Regions from separate parts of the Cupriavidus ulmosensis genome, predicted to be linked through region 2. Evidence: riboswitches for the same ligand, from Rfam matches in the RefSeq annotation. Region 2 holds a riboswitch; the other holds the start of a gene.
What was found. Region 2 has a riboswitch for glycine ahead of gcvT (glycine cleavage system aminomethyltransferase GcvT). Riboswitches for the same ligand answer to the same signal wherever they lie in the genome.
Positions count from the first base shown of each region.

Region 1 (6,600 bases), on a different contig from region 2:
ACCTGCAGGCCGACGTCGCCGTGCTCGACCCGGACACCATGCAGCCGGTGGCCGCCGACGGCGAGGAAATCGGCGAGATCATGTTCCGCGGCAACATCTGCATGAAGGGCTACCTCAAGAACGAGCGCGCCACGCGCGAAGCCTTCGCCGGCGGCTGGTTCCATACCGGCGACCTGGGCGTGCGCACGGCGGACGGCTACGTCAAGATCAAGGACCGCAGCAAGGACATCATCATCTCCGGCGGCGAGAACATCTCCAGCGTGGAGGTGGAAGACGCGCTCTACCGCCACCCGGCCGTGCTGGCCGTGGCGGTGGTGGCCCAGCCGGACGCCAAGTGGGGCGAGACGCCATGCGCGTTCGTCGAGCTCAAGGACGGCGCCAGCGCCACCGCGGAGGAGCTGATCGCGCACTGCCGCACGCTGCTGGCCGGCTTCAAGGTGCCCAAGGCGGTCTACTTCGGCCCGCTGCCCAAGACCTCGACCGGCAAGATCCAGAAGTTCGAGCTGCGCCGCAAGGTCAAGTCGGATACGGCGATCGACGTCTGACGATGTTTTCCGAGCCGTGGCGCGTTCGGTAGCGCCCGGCGGGCTCGGCAGGGCTTGCCCGAAGCATTTCGAGAATGGGGGCTGACTTGGTCATGGAGCAGGAATTCGCGGGACTTGGCGTGCTGTTCGTTGCCGGTTTCGGTCCGATCAGCAAGGATTCGGAGAGCAGTCGCGCCCTTTACGTGGATACGCTTGGCTTGCCCCTCAAGCCTTATGGCGACAACAAGGACTACTTGCTGTCCGAGGCGGGCGCCTTGGAGGGAGTCAAGCATTTCGCGCTGTGGCCGTTGGCGCAAGCGGCCCGGTCCTGTTTCGGCTGCGAGACCTGGCCTGCCGATTTGCCGACGCCGCAGGCCTGGCTGGAGTTTGACGTCGAGAATATCGCCGTTGCCACCGAAGGATTAATGGCCAAGGGCTACCATTTGCTGATCTCCAACCGGGAAGAACCCTGGGGCCAGAAGGTGACGCGCTTCCTGAGCCCGGAAGGACTACTGGTTGCGGTGAGTGAAACGCCGTGGCTGCGAACTTCCTGACCGCCCCGGTGAGGCTCGAGGTGAACGGATAAGTCCGGCCCGCTGCCGCGCGCCCGGCGCGCGGCAGCGATGGCGCCGGCTGGCCGGTGGCGTCAGTGCGCCGCGGGCCGCGCCGCGGCCGGCGCCAGCGCGGCTGGCCGTGGCGCGCCCGCCGGCAGTTCGCCGGTGAAGGCGAAGTCCACCTCCGGCACGCGCCCGCTCACGATGTCCGCGATGGCGCGGCCCGAGCCGCAGCCGTGCGTCCAGCCCAGCGTGCCATGCCCGGTGTTGAGGTACAGCCCGCGCACGGCGGAGGCGCCGATGTACGGCACGTTGCCCGGCGTGGCCGGGCGCAGGCCGGTCCAGAACTGCGCCAGCTCGGGCCGGCTCATGCCCGGGAACACCTCCAGCGTGCGCCGCACGATGGCCTCGCAGCGCACCGGGTTGAGATCCATCGCATAGCCGTTGAGCTCCGCCGTGCCGGCGATGCGCAGGCGGTCGCCGAAGCGCGAGAACACCAGCTTGTACTCGTCGTCGGTCAGGCTCACGCTGGGCGCGCGCGTGGCATCGAGCACCGGCAGCGTGGCCGAGTAGCCCTTGGCCGGGTAGATGTCGAGCTTCACGCCGAGCGGGCGCGCCAGCATCGGGCTGAAGCTGCCCAGCGCCAGCACGTAGGCGTCGGCGCTCTCGATGCGGTAGGCGCCGGTCTCGTCGGCGATCTCCACGCCGCGCATGGCGCCGCCCTCGGCATGCAGGCGCTGCACCCGCACGCCGTAGCGAAAGCGCACGCCGAGCGCCTCGCAGCGCGCCGCCAGCGCGGTGGTGAAGCGGTGCACGTCGCCTGATTCGTCCTCGCTGGTATAGGTGGCGCCGGCCAGGCGCGGCGCGATGTGCGCCAGCGCCGGCTCCAGCCGCACCACCTCGTCCGGGCCGATCACGCGGCGCTCGCAGCCCAGCTCGCGCATGATGCGCGCCGGCTCGATGGCCGCGTCGAACTCTTTCTGGCTGGTGTAGAAGTGCAGGATGCCGCGCGTCAGGTGGTCGTACTCGATGCCGGTTTCGGCGCGCAGCGCCTGCAGGCTGGCGCGGCTGTAGGTGCCCAGGTTGAGCAACTGGACCATGTTGTGGGTGGAGCGCCGCGCCGAGCACTCGCGCAGGAACTTCAGGCCCCACGACCACTGCGCCGGATCGGCGCGCAGGCGGAACAGCAGCGGCGCGTCCTCGCGCCCCAGCCAGCGCAGCATCTTCAGCGGCGCGCCCGGGTTGGCCCACGGCTCGGCATGGCTGACGGAGATCTGCCCGCCGTTGCCGAAGCTGGTTTCGCGGGCCGCGCCCGCATTGCGCTCCAGCACCACCACCTCATGCCCGGCGCGCGCCAGGTACCACGCCGAGGCGACGCCGATCACGCCGGCTCCCATTACGATGACTTTCATTTCTCAGGCTCCGGATAGCAAAAAGGGACAGCCAGGCCATCCGGCCTGTCTGTCCCCACTGTCCTTTTACCTGAGAGATTCGCCGCACCCGGCATGGGTGGCGGCTTGCCCCTTCGGCGGCCGCGTGCCGCTCACCTTGTCGGTGCGGCCCGGCGCTCTCCAGTTCGTTCGGTTTCCAGTCTTTTGCACCTGAGCGTTTCAGGGGTACGCCTTCGGTAGAGGGGCCTTCCCATGCATGGTGAAGGCGCCTCGTTCTCCTGGAAGGCGCAAGGTAACACGGCTCGATCGGCGCCGGCAAGCGCCGCCCGCGCGGGTGTTGCGGCTTACGCGTCGAGCACCGTCGCCCAGAGCACCATCGCCCCGACGTTCAGCAGGACCGTGGCCCAGAAGGTGGCCTGGAACGACGCCTTGCGGTTCTTGTGCCGCAGCAGGTGCTGGGCCGCCAGCGCGCCCGGCCAGCCGCCGCACAGCGCGAGCAGGTGCAGCTCGTTCTCCGGAATGCGCTGTTCGCTGCGCACGGCGCGCCGCTTGTCGACGGCATAGCGCGCGAAGGCCGCCACGCTCAGCCCGAGGCTGGCCAGCGCCACGCCGCGCGGCAGACGGCCGGCGAGCGAAGCCGCGAAGATCGCCAGCAGCGCGAACGCCGCCACCAGCGCCGGCAGCAGGTTCGCCCGTCCCGCCGGCCCGGCCTGCCCGGGCGCGCCCGCGATCGAGACCTGGCTCGCCTGCGGGCGGCCGTCCTTGCCCGCCGACAATTCGAACGACACGCGGTCGCCGACCTTGGGCGCGACGGCGCGGCCCTGCAGCGCGCTGATATGGAAAAAAACGTCTTTCGACTGGGCGTGGATCTCGATGAACCCATAGCCCTTGTCGGCATGCCATGCCTTGATCCGTCCGCCTTTTCTCATCCCCGTGCCTGCATTCTTGTCGACAGAGAAGTGTAGCGGATGCGGCGGGACGGCAGCGCCGCGCACGGCCCGCCGGAGCAGGCCATGCGCCGGTGCCCTGGTCAGCCGCCGATGCCCAGCAGCTCGACCTCGAAGTTCAGCGTCGCGTTGGGCGGGATCGTGCCGGGCACGCCGCGCGAGCCGTAGGCGGTCGGGCCCGGGCAGACCAGCTTGGCCTTGCCGCCGACCTGCATCTTCTGCACGCCCTCGGTCCAGCACGGGATCACGCGGTTGAGCGGGAACGAGATCGGCTGGCCGCGCTTGTACGAGCTGTCGAACTCGGTGCCGTCGGTGAGCGTGCCGCGGTAGTGGACCTTGACCGTGTCGGACGCCTTGGGCGACGGGCCGGTGCCCTTGACGAGGTGCTGGATGGTCATGCCCGAGGGCAGCGTCTCGGCCGGGCCCGCGGGCGCGGCGGCGTGGACGGCGCCGGCGGTGGCGAGGGCGGCGAGGAACAGGGTGATCTTCTTCATCGTTGGCTTGGCTGGGTGGAAAAATCGGGTTCCGGCCGTAGCCGGAAAGCCGCATCTTAAACCGGGACGCGGGCTGCCCCGGCGTTTTCCTCCCGCGCGGGTCCCCGCGCCATCGATCCGTCAGGGCATCACGGGCGGACGATAGGGCAGCGTGGTCGCGAAGGCCCACAGCATGAACAGCACCAGCGGCGCGTGGACCAGCAGCTGGGTGAAGGTGAAGCCCACCACGTCCTTGGCGCGGATGCCGAGCACGCCCAGCAGCGGCAGCATCCAGAACGGGTTGATGAGGTTGGGCAGCGCCTCCGCGGCGTTGTACACCTGCACGGCCCAGCCGAGGTGGACCTGCAGCTGGTTGGCGGCCTGCATCACGTAGGGCGCCTCGATGACCCACTTGCCGCCGCCGGAGGGCACGAAGAAGCCCAGCACCGCCGAATAGACGCCCATCACCGCGGAGAACGATTCGCGGGTGGCCACCGAGACGAAGGCCGAGGCCAGGTGGTGCGACAGGCTCGCGCCGTCCACGCCGGTGGCCTTGGTCAGCATGAACGCGATGCCGCCGTACAGCGGGAACTGGATCAGCACGCCGGCCGTGGACGGCACGGAGCGCGCGACCGCGCGCAGGAAGCGCCTGGGCCGCCAGTTCAGCAGCATCCCCAGCATCAGGAACAGGAAGTTGTAGGTGTTGAGGTTGGAGATCGCCAGGATGGGGTCCTTGCTGGTGAATTCGTGCACCAGCCAGCCGGCGCCGAGCGCGACGATGACCACGGTCAGCAGCGGGCTGTATTCGAGCCATTCGCCGGGGCGCGTGGGGCGCGCGGTCACGTCGGCAGCATCGTCGAGGTCCACGCCCATGTCCTGCGCGGTGCGCGCGCGGTCGCCGGCGGGCGCGGAGAAATAGGCCACCAGCAGCGAGGCGGCGATCAGCACGGCGGTCATCGCCATCGACTGCCACAGGAAGATGGTCTCGGCGAACGGGATCACGCCGGTGATGTCGAGCAGCGACTTGGGCAGGCTGGCCGGGTTCGCCTGCAACTGCGCCGCCGACGAGCTCAGGCCGAGCGCCCAGGTGGCGCCCATGCCCAGGTAGGCGGCCGCGCTGGCGGCCCGGTAATCCACGCGCAGCCCGCTGCGGCGGGCGATGGCGCGCACCAGCAGGCCGCTGAAGATCAGGCTGATCGCCCAGTTCAGCAGCGAGGTCAGCAGGCTCACCAGCGCCACGAAGGCGACCGCGCCGCGCGCCGTCCTGGGCAGCGCGGCGAGCCGCGCGATCAGCAGCGACGCCGGCGGCGACGCCGCCACCACGTAGCCGGAGATGGCCACCACCGCCATCTGCATGGTGAACGGGATCAGGCTCCAGAAGCCGTCGCCGAAGGCCTGCGCCACGCTCTGCGTGGAGGCGCCGATGCCGAGCGCGCCGAGCGCGACCACCACCACCGCGATCGCGGCGAAGATGTAGGAATCGGGGAACCAGCGCTCGGACCAGTCGGTGACCTTGACGGCCAGGCGTTCCAGCCCGCCGCGGCTCGGGGGATCTTCGCTTTCCAGCGACAGGGGTGTGCTCGTCATTGCTCTCTCCTTACTTTGCCAGGGATATGGCGCGCGGCGCGGTGCCGCGCGGGTCTTCGAATCCTTCGTAGGCCATGACGGCCGCGGCCAGGTCTTCCAGCGCGGTGCCGACTGCCTTGAACACGGTGATTTCGCGCTCGTCCGCGCGTCCCGCATGGGCTTGCCGGCACAGCTCGGCGAGCGTGGCGCGGATGTCGGCGGCGCGCAGCACGCCCTGCCCGATGGGGTGGAGCAGGTCGCCCGCCTTGAGGATGGCTTCGCCGGTGTCGACGAACACCGAGGTGCCGCCGAAGCAGGCGTCGTCGGCCTCGCGCATCTCGGGCGTGAAGCCGCCGATCAGGTCCAGGTGCGTGCCGGCGCCGAGGAAGGCGCGCCGCACCAGCGGCACGGTGGCCAGCGTGGCCGAGGTCACGATGTCGGCGCCATCGCAGCCCGCCTCCACGGATGCCGCCACGCGCGCGTCGAAGCCGTCGGCGCACAGCCGGGCGGCCAGCGCGGCGGCCTGCCCGGCGTCGATGTCCCATACCGCGACGCGCGCCACCGGCCGCACCGCGCGGTAGGCGTGGGGCAGCAGGCTCGCCACCCGCCCCGCGCCGATCACCAGCATGGACGACGCCCCGGGCCGGCTCAGGTACGAGGCGGCCAGCGCCGACGCGGCGGCGGTGCGGCGCGAGGTGATCTCGTTGCCGTCGATCATCGCCAGTGGCCGGCCGGTGCGCGCGTCGTGCAGCAGGTAGGTCGAGTACAGGCCGGGCAGCCCGGCCTGCGTGTTGCCGGGATAGATGGTGACGGTCTTCACGCCGAGATAGGCGCCGGTCTGCCAGGCGGGCATCAGCAGCACCGTGCCCGTGCTCGTACCCTGGCCGGGCGCGCTGATGGCGTGGCTGTGCCGCTGCGGGACCTCGCAGCCGCGGATGAAGGCCTCGCGCAGGGCGGGGATGAGCGCGTCGAACGGCAGCAGCGCGCGGGTGGTATCGGAGTCCAGTGTCAGCATGGTCGCGTGATGAAGTGAGAAGGGAGGAAACGGTCGCTGGCGGCGGCTGGCATGGCGCGCCGCGCTCAGGCGTCGAGCACGAGGTCGCTGGCGGGGATGGCCTGGCACGCAAGGCACATGCCGGGGTCCT
Region 1 is NZ_CDRMWP010000002.1:1,330,789-1,337,388, forward strand. It holds gene ACWTPI_RS25595 (acyl-CoA synthetase) at 1-545, shown strand, start outside; gene ACWTPI_RS25600 (glyoxalase) at 638-1,078, shown strand; gene ACWTPI_RS25605 (D-amino acid dehydrogenase) at 1,171-2,490, opposite strand; glycine riboswitch at 2,539-2,663, opposite strand; gene ACWTPI_RS25610 (DUF1294 domain-containing protein) at 2,814-3,398, opposite strand; gene ACWTPI_RS25615 (FKBP-type peptidyl-prolyl cis-trans isomerase) at 3,500-3,910, opposite strand; gene ACWTPI_RS25620 (short-chain fatty acid transporter) at 4,031-5,476, opposite strand; gene ACWTPI_RS25625 (ornithine cyclodeaminase family protein) at 5,487-6,470, opposite strand; gene ACWTPI_RS25630 (molybdopterin-dependent oxidoreductase) at 6,536-6,600, opposite strand, start outside.
Region 1: another riboswitch for glycine. It lies ahead of ACWTPI_RS25605 (D-amino acid dehydrogenase); the one in region 2 lies ahead of gcvT (glycine cleavage system aminomethyltransferase GcvT).

Region 2 (6,600 bases):
GGCCGCCGCGCATCGGTATTCAGTCGCCGTTCCCGCGGCATGGCGGCCGCGCGGGAACGGCGGGAGTGTGGCGGGGCGTCAGGCGCCGACGCTGGCCTTGTAGGCGTCGGCCGACATCAGGCCGTTGACGTCGTCGCTGTTGGCCGGCTTGAGCTTGAACAGCCAGGCGTCGAAGGCGTCGGCATTGACGCTTTCCGGCGCGGCCACGGCGGCGTCGTTGATGGCGATCACTTCGCCGGCCACCGGGGCGTAGATGTCGGACGCGGCCTTGACCGATTCCACCACGGCCAGCGCGTCGCCCGCGCCCACCGACTTGCCCACTTCGGGCAGTTCCAGGAACACGATGTCGCCCAGCGCGTCCTGCGCGTGGTCGGTGATGCCGATGGTCAGCGTGCCGTCGGCTTCGACGCGCACCCATTCATGGGACTCGGTGTACTTCAGGTCGGCGGGGAAAGTCATGGAATTCTCCAGATGCGGTTTGTTGTTCAGCGCCAGCCGGGCGGGGGATCGCGTGGAGCGGGGGTGGCCGCCGGCGGGCGCGCTGTGACCGGGTGCGAGCGTTCAGCTCACGAGTGCCTTGCCATTGCGCACAAACGGCAGTTTAACCACAGTCGCGGCGAGTTTGCGGTCGCGGATCTCGACCTGCACCTCGGCGCCGGCGGCAACGCCGAGCGGCAGGCGGGCAAAAGCGATGGACAGGGACAGCGAGGGGCTGAAGGTGCCGCTGGTGATCTCGCCCTCGCCGGCCGCGGTGATCACTTTCTGGTGCGCGCGCAGCACGCCGCCCTTCTCGCGCAGGATCAGGCCGGTGAACTGGCGGGTCTGGCCGGCGGCGGCGAGCGCCGCCTTGCCGGTGAAGTCGCGCTCGCTCTGCAGGTCCACGGTCCAGGCCAGGCCGGCGTCGAGCGGCGAGGTGTGGATGTCCATGTCCTGGCCGTACAGGTTCATGCCGGCTTCCAGGCGCAGCGTGTCGCGCGCGCCCAGGCCGGCCGGGCGCACGCCGGCGGCGTTCAGCTTCTCCCACAGGCCGGCGACGTTCTCGGCCGGCACCACCAGCTCGAAGCCGTCCTCGCCGGTATAGCCGGTGCGCGCCACCATGACCTCGCCCAGCGCGGGGTCCTGCACCACGATGGCGTTGAACGGCTTGAGCGCCTCGCTCGGCTGGGTGGCCGGGAAGGCGCTCCACACCTTGGCGCGCGCGTTCGGGCCCTGCACCGCGACGATGGCCAGCGGCGCGGCGCCGGCCGGCGCGTTGTCGCCGCGGCGCGGGGTGATGGCCACGCCGCTGCCGGTGGCGGCATTGCGCGCGCGGATCCATTCGATGTCGCCGTTGGCGGTGCCGGCGTTGACCACCAGGCGGAAGCGGTCCTCGGCGAAGAAGTAGACGATCAGGTCGTCGATGACGCCGCCGCGCTCGTCGAGCATGCACGAGTAGAGCGCCTTGCCCGGCGTCTGCAGCTTGTCGACATTGTTGGCCAGCAGGCCGCGCAGGAACGCGCGCACGTTGGCGCCGGCCAGGTCGACCACGCACATGTGGGACACGTCGAACATGCCGGCGTCGGTGCGCACGGCGTTGTGTTCTTCGATCTGGGAGCCGTAGTTGACCGGCATGTCCCAGCCGCCGAAGTCGACCATGCGGGCGCCGAGCGCGCGGTGGATGGCATTGAGGGGCGTGGCCTGGAGCGTCATGTAGTCCTCGGGGGAAGCGGAAATCTCGGTTCGGAAACGAAAAAAGGGTCATCCGCCGCATGGCCGGCGCGCATGGCGCTGCCGGATCCGCTGCGGCGGATGACCCCTCTGTCCTCGATACCTGAGAGATTACAAGGCGGTCCCGCGGACCAGTGCCTTGCGCGCCCCTTCGGTGGGCACGCTCGCCATGCCTTGCGCTGCGCGCAGGCGGCGGGTGCCGCTCTCCAGAGTACGGCCTGCATCGTGTGCATGTTGCGGGCCGATCCGACCAGTCCTTGGTGCCTGAGAGTTTTCGGGTGATACCCCTTCGGCGGCGCAGGCTCTGCGCGCTCTCCCGGTCGGATGGCGCGACTCTACAGGCAGCCCCGGTGGCTTGTCAACGCGCGGCGCCGGGCCGGCGGGGGCGGACCCGCCGCCGTGTTAACATCTGCCGCTGCGGCCGCCCGCGGGATCGCCGTCCCGGTGCCGCGGTCTTCACAGGCAGCCCTGGCCGCTTTGTTCTTGCCGGTCCTTGCCGGGCCCGCGCCCGCCATTTCGCCATCCGCTTCCGCCACCACGCCCCGACGCATGACCCACGGACTCAATCCCGCCCAATCCGAAGCCGTCCGTTATCTCGACGGACCCTGCCTGGTGCTGGCCGGCGCCGGCTCCGGCAAGACGCGGGTGATCACGCAGAAGATCGCGCACCTGATCGAGGACAAGGGCTTCGAGCCGAAGCACATCGCCGCCGTGACCTTCACCAACAAGGCCGCCAAGGAGATGCAGGAGCGCATCGCCAAGCTGATGGAAGGCAAGACCACGCGCGAGGGCCGCCGCATCCCGCTCAAGCAGATGACGGTGAGCACCTTCCACTCGCTCGGCGTGCAGATCCTGCGCGCCGAGGCCGAGCACGTGGGACTCAAGCCGCGCTTTTCCATCATGGACTCGGACGACTGCTTCGGCCTGGTGCAGGAGCAGCTCGCCACCACCGACAAGAAGCTGATCCGCAGCGTGCAGAGCACGATCTCGCTGTGGAAGAACGGCATGGTCGATCCCGAGACCGCCATCGCCACCGCCGAGAGCGCCGACGACCACCAGGCCGCGCTGGTCTACCGCAACTACGTGGCCACGCTGCACGCCTACCAGGCGGTGGACTTCGACGACCTGATCCGCCTGCCGGCCGAGCTGTTCGCGCGCGACGAGGCGGTGCGCATGAAATGGCAGAACCGCCTGCGCTACTTCCTGGTGGACGAATACCAGGACACCAACGCCTGCCAGTACGCGCTGCTCAAGCAGCTCGCCGGCGGCTCGCACCTGCGCGCGCCGGCCTTCACCGCGGTCGGCGACGACGACCAGGCCATCTACGGCTGGCGCGGCGCCACGCTCGACAACCTGCGCCTGCTGCAGACCGATTTCCCCGGCCTCAAGGTGGTCAAGCTCGAGCAGAACTATCGCTCCACGGTGCGCATCCTGGAAGCGGCCAACGCGGTCATCGCCAACAATCCCAAGCTGTTCGACAAGAAGCTGTGGAGCGAGCACGGCATGGGCGACCCGATCGCCGTCAATCCGATGAACGACGAGGAGCACGAGGCCGAATCCGTGGTGTTCCGCCTGTCCGCGCACAAGTTCGAGCGGCGCGCGCAGTTCCGCGACTACGCCATCCTCTACCGCGGCAACCACCAGGCGCGCCTGTTCGAGCAGATCCTGCGGCGCGAGCGCATTCCCTACGTGCTGTCCGGCGGCCAGAGCTTCTTCGACCGCGCCGAGATCAAGGACATCTGCGCCTACCTGCGCCTGATCGCCAACGCCGACGACGATCCCGCCTTCATCCGCGCCATCACCACGCCGCGCCGCGGCGTCGGCAACGCCACGCTGGAAGTGCTCGGCACCTTCGCCGGGCAGGCCAAGGTGTCGCTGTTCGAGGCGGCCATGATGGGCGGCATCGAAGGCAAGCTGCAGCCGCGCCAGCTCGAGCCGCTGCGCGTGTTCTGCGAGTCGATGGTGCGCCTGGCCGGCCGCGCGGCCAGCGATCCGGCCAGCCAGGTGCTCGACGACCTGATGGAAGGCATCCACTACGAAGCCTACCTGTACGACACCTTCGACGAGCGCCAGGCCCAGTCGCGCTGGACCAACACGCTGGAGTTCCTCGACTGGCTCAAGCGCAAGGGCACCCGGCCCGAGGGCGCCGAGGGCGAGGCCACCGGCTTCGACACCGCCGACGGCTTCGGCGACGAAGGCAAGAACCTGCTCGAGCTGACCCAGACCGTGGCGCTGATGAGCATGCTCGAAGGCCGCGAGGAAGATCCCGACGCGGTGCGCCTGTCCACGCTGCATGCCTCCAAGGGGCTGGAATACCCGCACGTGTTCCTGGTCGGCGTGGAAGAGGGCATCCTGCCGCATTGCCGCGAGGACGAAGACCTCGGCGACGAGAAGATCGAGGAAGAGCGCCGCCTGATGTACGTGGGCATCACGCGCGCCCAGCGCAGCCTGCAGATCAGCTGGTGCAAGAAGCGCAAGCGCGCGCGCGACACCTACTCGTGCGAGCCCTCGCGCTTCATCGGCGAGATGAAGCTCGAGGAAGCGCCCGCGCCGGCCGACGCCACCCCCGCCATGAGCCCCAAGGACCGCCTCGCCGGGCTCAAGGCGCTGCTCGGCACGCCCGGCAAGACCACCGCGTCCTGACGCCCGCGCCGGCGGCGCGGCGTACAAAGTCAATACATTGGCCTACAAGCGGGACAAGATCGGCGCCCGCCGGCCTCCTAACATCGCGGGTGCCCGGACTGCTGCACAGGTCCGGGCGCCGCGCCGTTCCGTCCCTTCGGAGTCGGCGTGGCCGGGCGACATGCCCGACTTCTTCCCTGTTTCGACGCCCCCGCACCCTGCGTCCGGGGGCGTTTTTTTATGCGCCCGCGCGGCTCACGGGCGCGCCACCCCCACCAGGAATTCGCCCTCCAGCAAGCCGCTTTCGTTGGGGCGGTGGACCATCACGAAGCCCGGATGCGCGCCGGCGAGCGGGTCCTGCCGCACCGTCACCGGCGACGGGCCGCGCGCGCGGTAGGCGGGATGGCTGGTATGCACGAGCTGGCTGAGCCGGTCGTCGAAGAACATCTGGGTGGTCAGCACGCCGTGCTCGCCGAGATGGATCTTCAGGTGGATGTGCACCGCGCGCGGCGCGTACCAGCCCGGGTAGATGGTCAGGAACTGCGCGCTGCCGTCGCGCCGGGTGGCCTGCGCGCCGCGCAGGAAGCGCTGCGCGCCGGCGGGCGCGGCGGCCACCGGCGCGGAAGCCTCGCCCGCGGCCGGCGGCGGCTCGGCCCGCTCGAAGCCGCTGTAGTGCCCACCGGCATCGCAATGCCAGATGCTGGCCACGGCGCCGGCCACGCGCGCGCAGTTGCGCGCCGTATCCAGCACGATCACGCGCAGCCGCAGCGGCTGGCCGGGGCGGCGGTCGCGGATGTCGCTGCGCATCAGGGATTCGTCGATATAGAACGGGCCTTCGGCCCGCTCCGGCGTCAATGCGCACAGCGGCGCCACGGCGCCGGCCTCGCCCGCCAGCCCGAGCAGGCCCGCGCCCAGCGCGCCGCCCACGCCGCCGAGTCCGCCGATGAAGCGGCGCCGGCCCTGGTCCGGCAAGGGGCTATCGCGCATCTCGGCGGTCCTCCCGGCGGCGCGGCGCAGCACTGGGTACGCCTGCCGGCGCGCTGCCCGGCGATTCCGGCAGTTCAGTCGATTCCGGCGAGGCTTGCATGGGATTCATGGTGGTCTCCAGTGGCCGGCGCGGGGCGCCGGCTGCATGCCGATCGCTTCCAGCATAGCCCGGGGGCGGCCGAAACAAAGCGGTGCGGCGTGCACATGTTGATCTTAGGAGATGCGCGCGCCGCCCGGCGCGGGACAAGAGCGGAAAGCCGGGCGCCTGCGTGCGCCGCCGCGCATGCCGCTCGCTGCTCGCTGCTCGCCGCCGGCACGCGCGGTCTTGTGTCGATTCTGATACAAAGAGGCCACACCGCGCCCATCAGCGCGCGCCGCCATGCTGGTAGAGTGATCGCCTGGCGCAGGTCATGCGCCAGCCTGCCTTGGCGCGCCGCGCCGCGCGCGCGCCGATCCCGGGCGCCGCCGCGCCGCCAGCCATGCCGCCTACCGCCGCAACCTGCCACACCGATACCCCGATGGACCTGTCCCCCGCTTCGCCCCTGCACCTGCTGGTCGTCGACGACGATCCGCAGATCCGCGCCATGCTGGCCGAATATCTCGCCACCTTCGGCATCGAGGCCGACGGCGCCGAGGGCGGCGCCGCCATGCGCGCCGCGCTGGCCGCGCGCGACTACGACCTCGTGGTGCTGGACCTTTCGCTGCCCGGCGAGAACGGCCTGGCGCTGTGCCGCGAGATCCGCGAGCGCGGCGACCTGCCGGTCATCATGCTGACCGCGCGCACCGAGCTGGCCGACCGGGTGGTCGGCCTCGAAGTGGGCGCCGACGACTACGTCACCAAGCCGTTCGAGATGCGCGAGCTGGTGGCGCGCATCCACACCGTGCTGCGCCGCGCGCGCGCCGGCGCCGGCGCGGGCCTGAAGCGCCCGGCGACGGTGGCCGGCCACGAACTGCGCTTCGGCAGCTGGCGGCTCAACACCACGCTGCGCCAGCTCGTCGACGGCGAGGAAACCGTGGTGCCGCTGTCCAACGCCGAATTCCGCCTGCTGCTGGCCTTCATCGAGCATCCCAACCGCGTGCTGGACCGCGAGCTGCTGATCAACCAGGCGCGCGGCCGCGATCTGGACGTATTCGACCGCAGCATCGACCTGCTGGTCTCGCGCCTGCGCCAGAAGCTGCGCGACGACCCGCGCGACCCGGCGCTGATCCGCACCGTGCGAGGCGAGGGCTATGTCTTCACCGGCACCGTCGAAGGCTGAGCGCGCGGGCTGGGTGGCCCGCCAT
Region 2 is NZ_CDRMWP010000001.1:4,134,622-4,141,221, reverse strand. It holds gene gcvH (glycine cleavage system protein GcvH) at 79-459, opposite strand; gene gcvT (glycine cleavage system aminomethyltransferase GcvT) at 562-1,689, opposite strand; glycine riboswitch at 1,788-1,927, opposite strand; glycine riboswitch at 1,949-2,036, opposite strand; gene ACWTPI_RS19170 (UvrD-helicase domain-containing protein) at 2,257-4,350, shown strand; gene ACWTPI_RS19165 (dioxygenase family protein) at 4,585-5,316, opposite strand; gene ACWTPI_RS19160 (response regulator) at 5,835-6,575, shown strand; gene ACWTPI_RS19155 (ATP-binding protein) at 6,547-6,600, shown strand, end outside.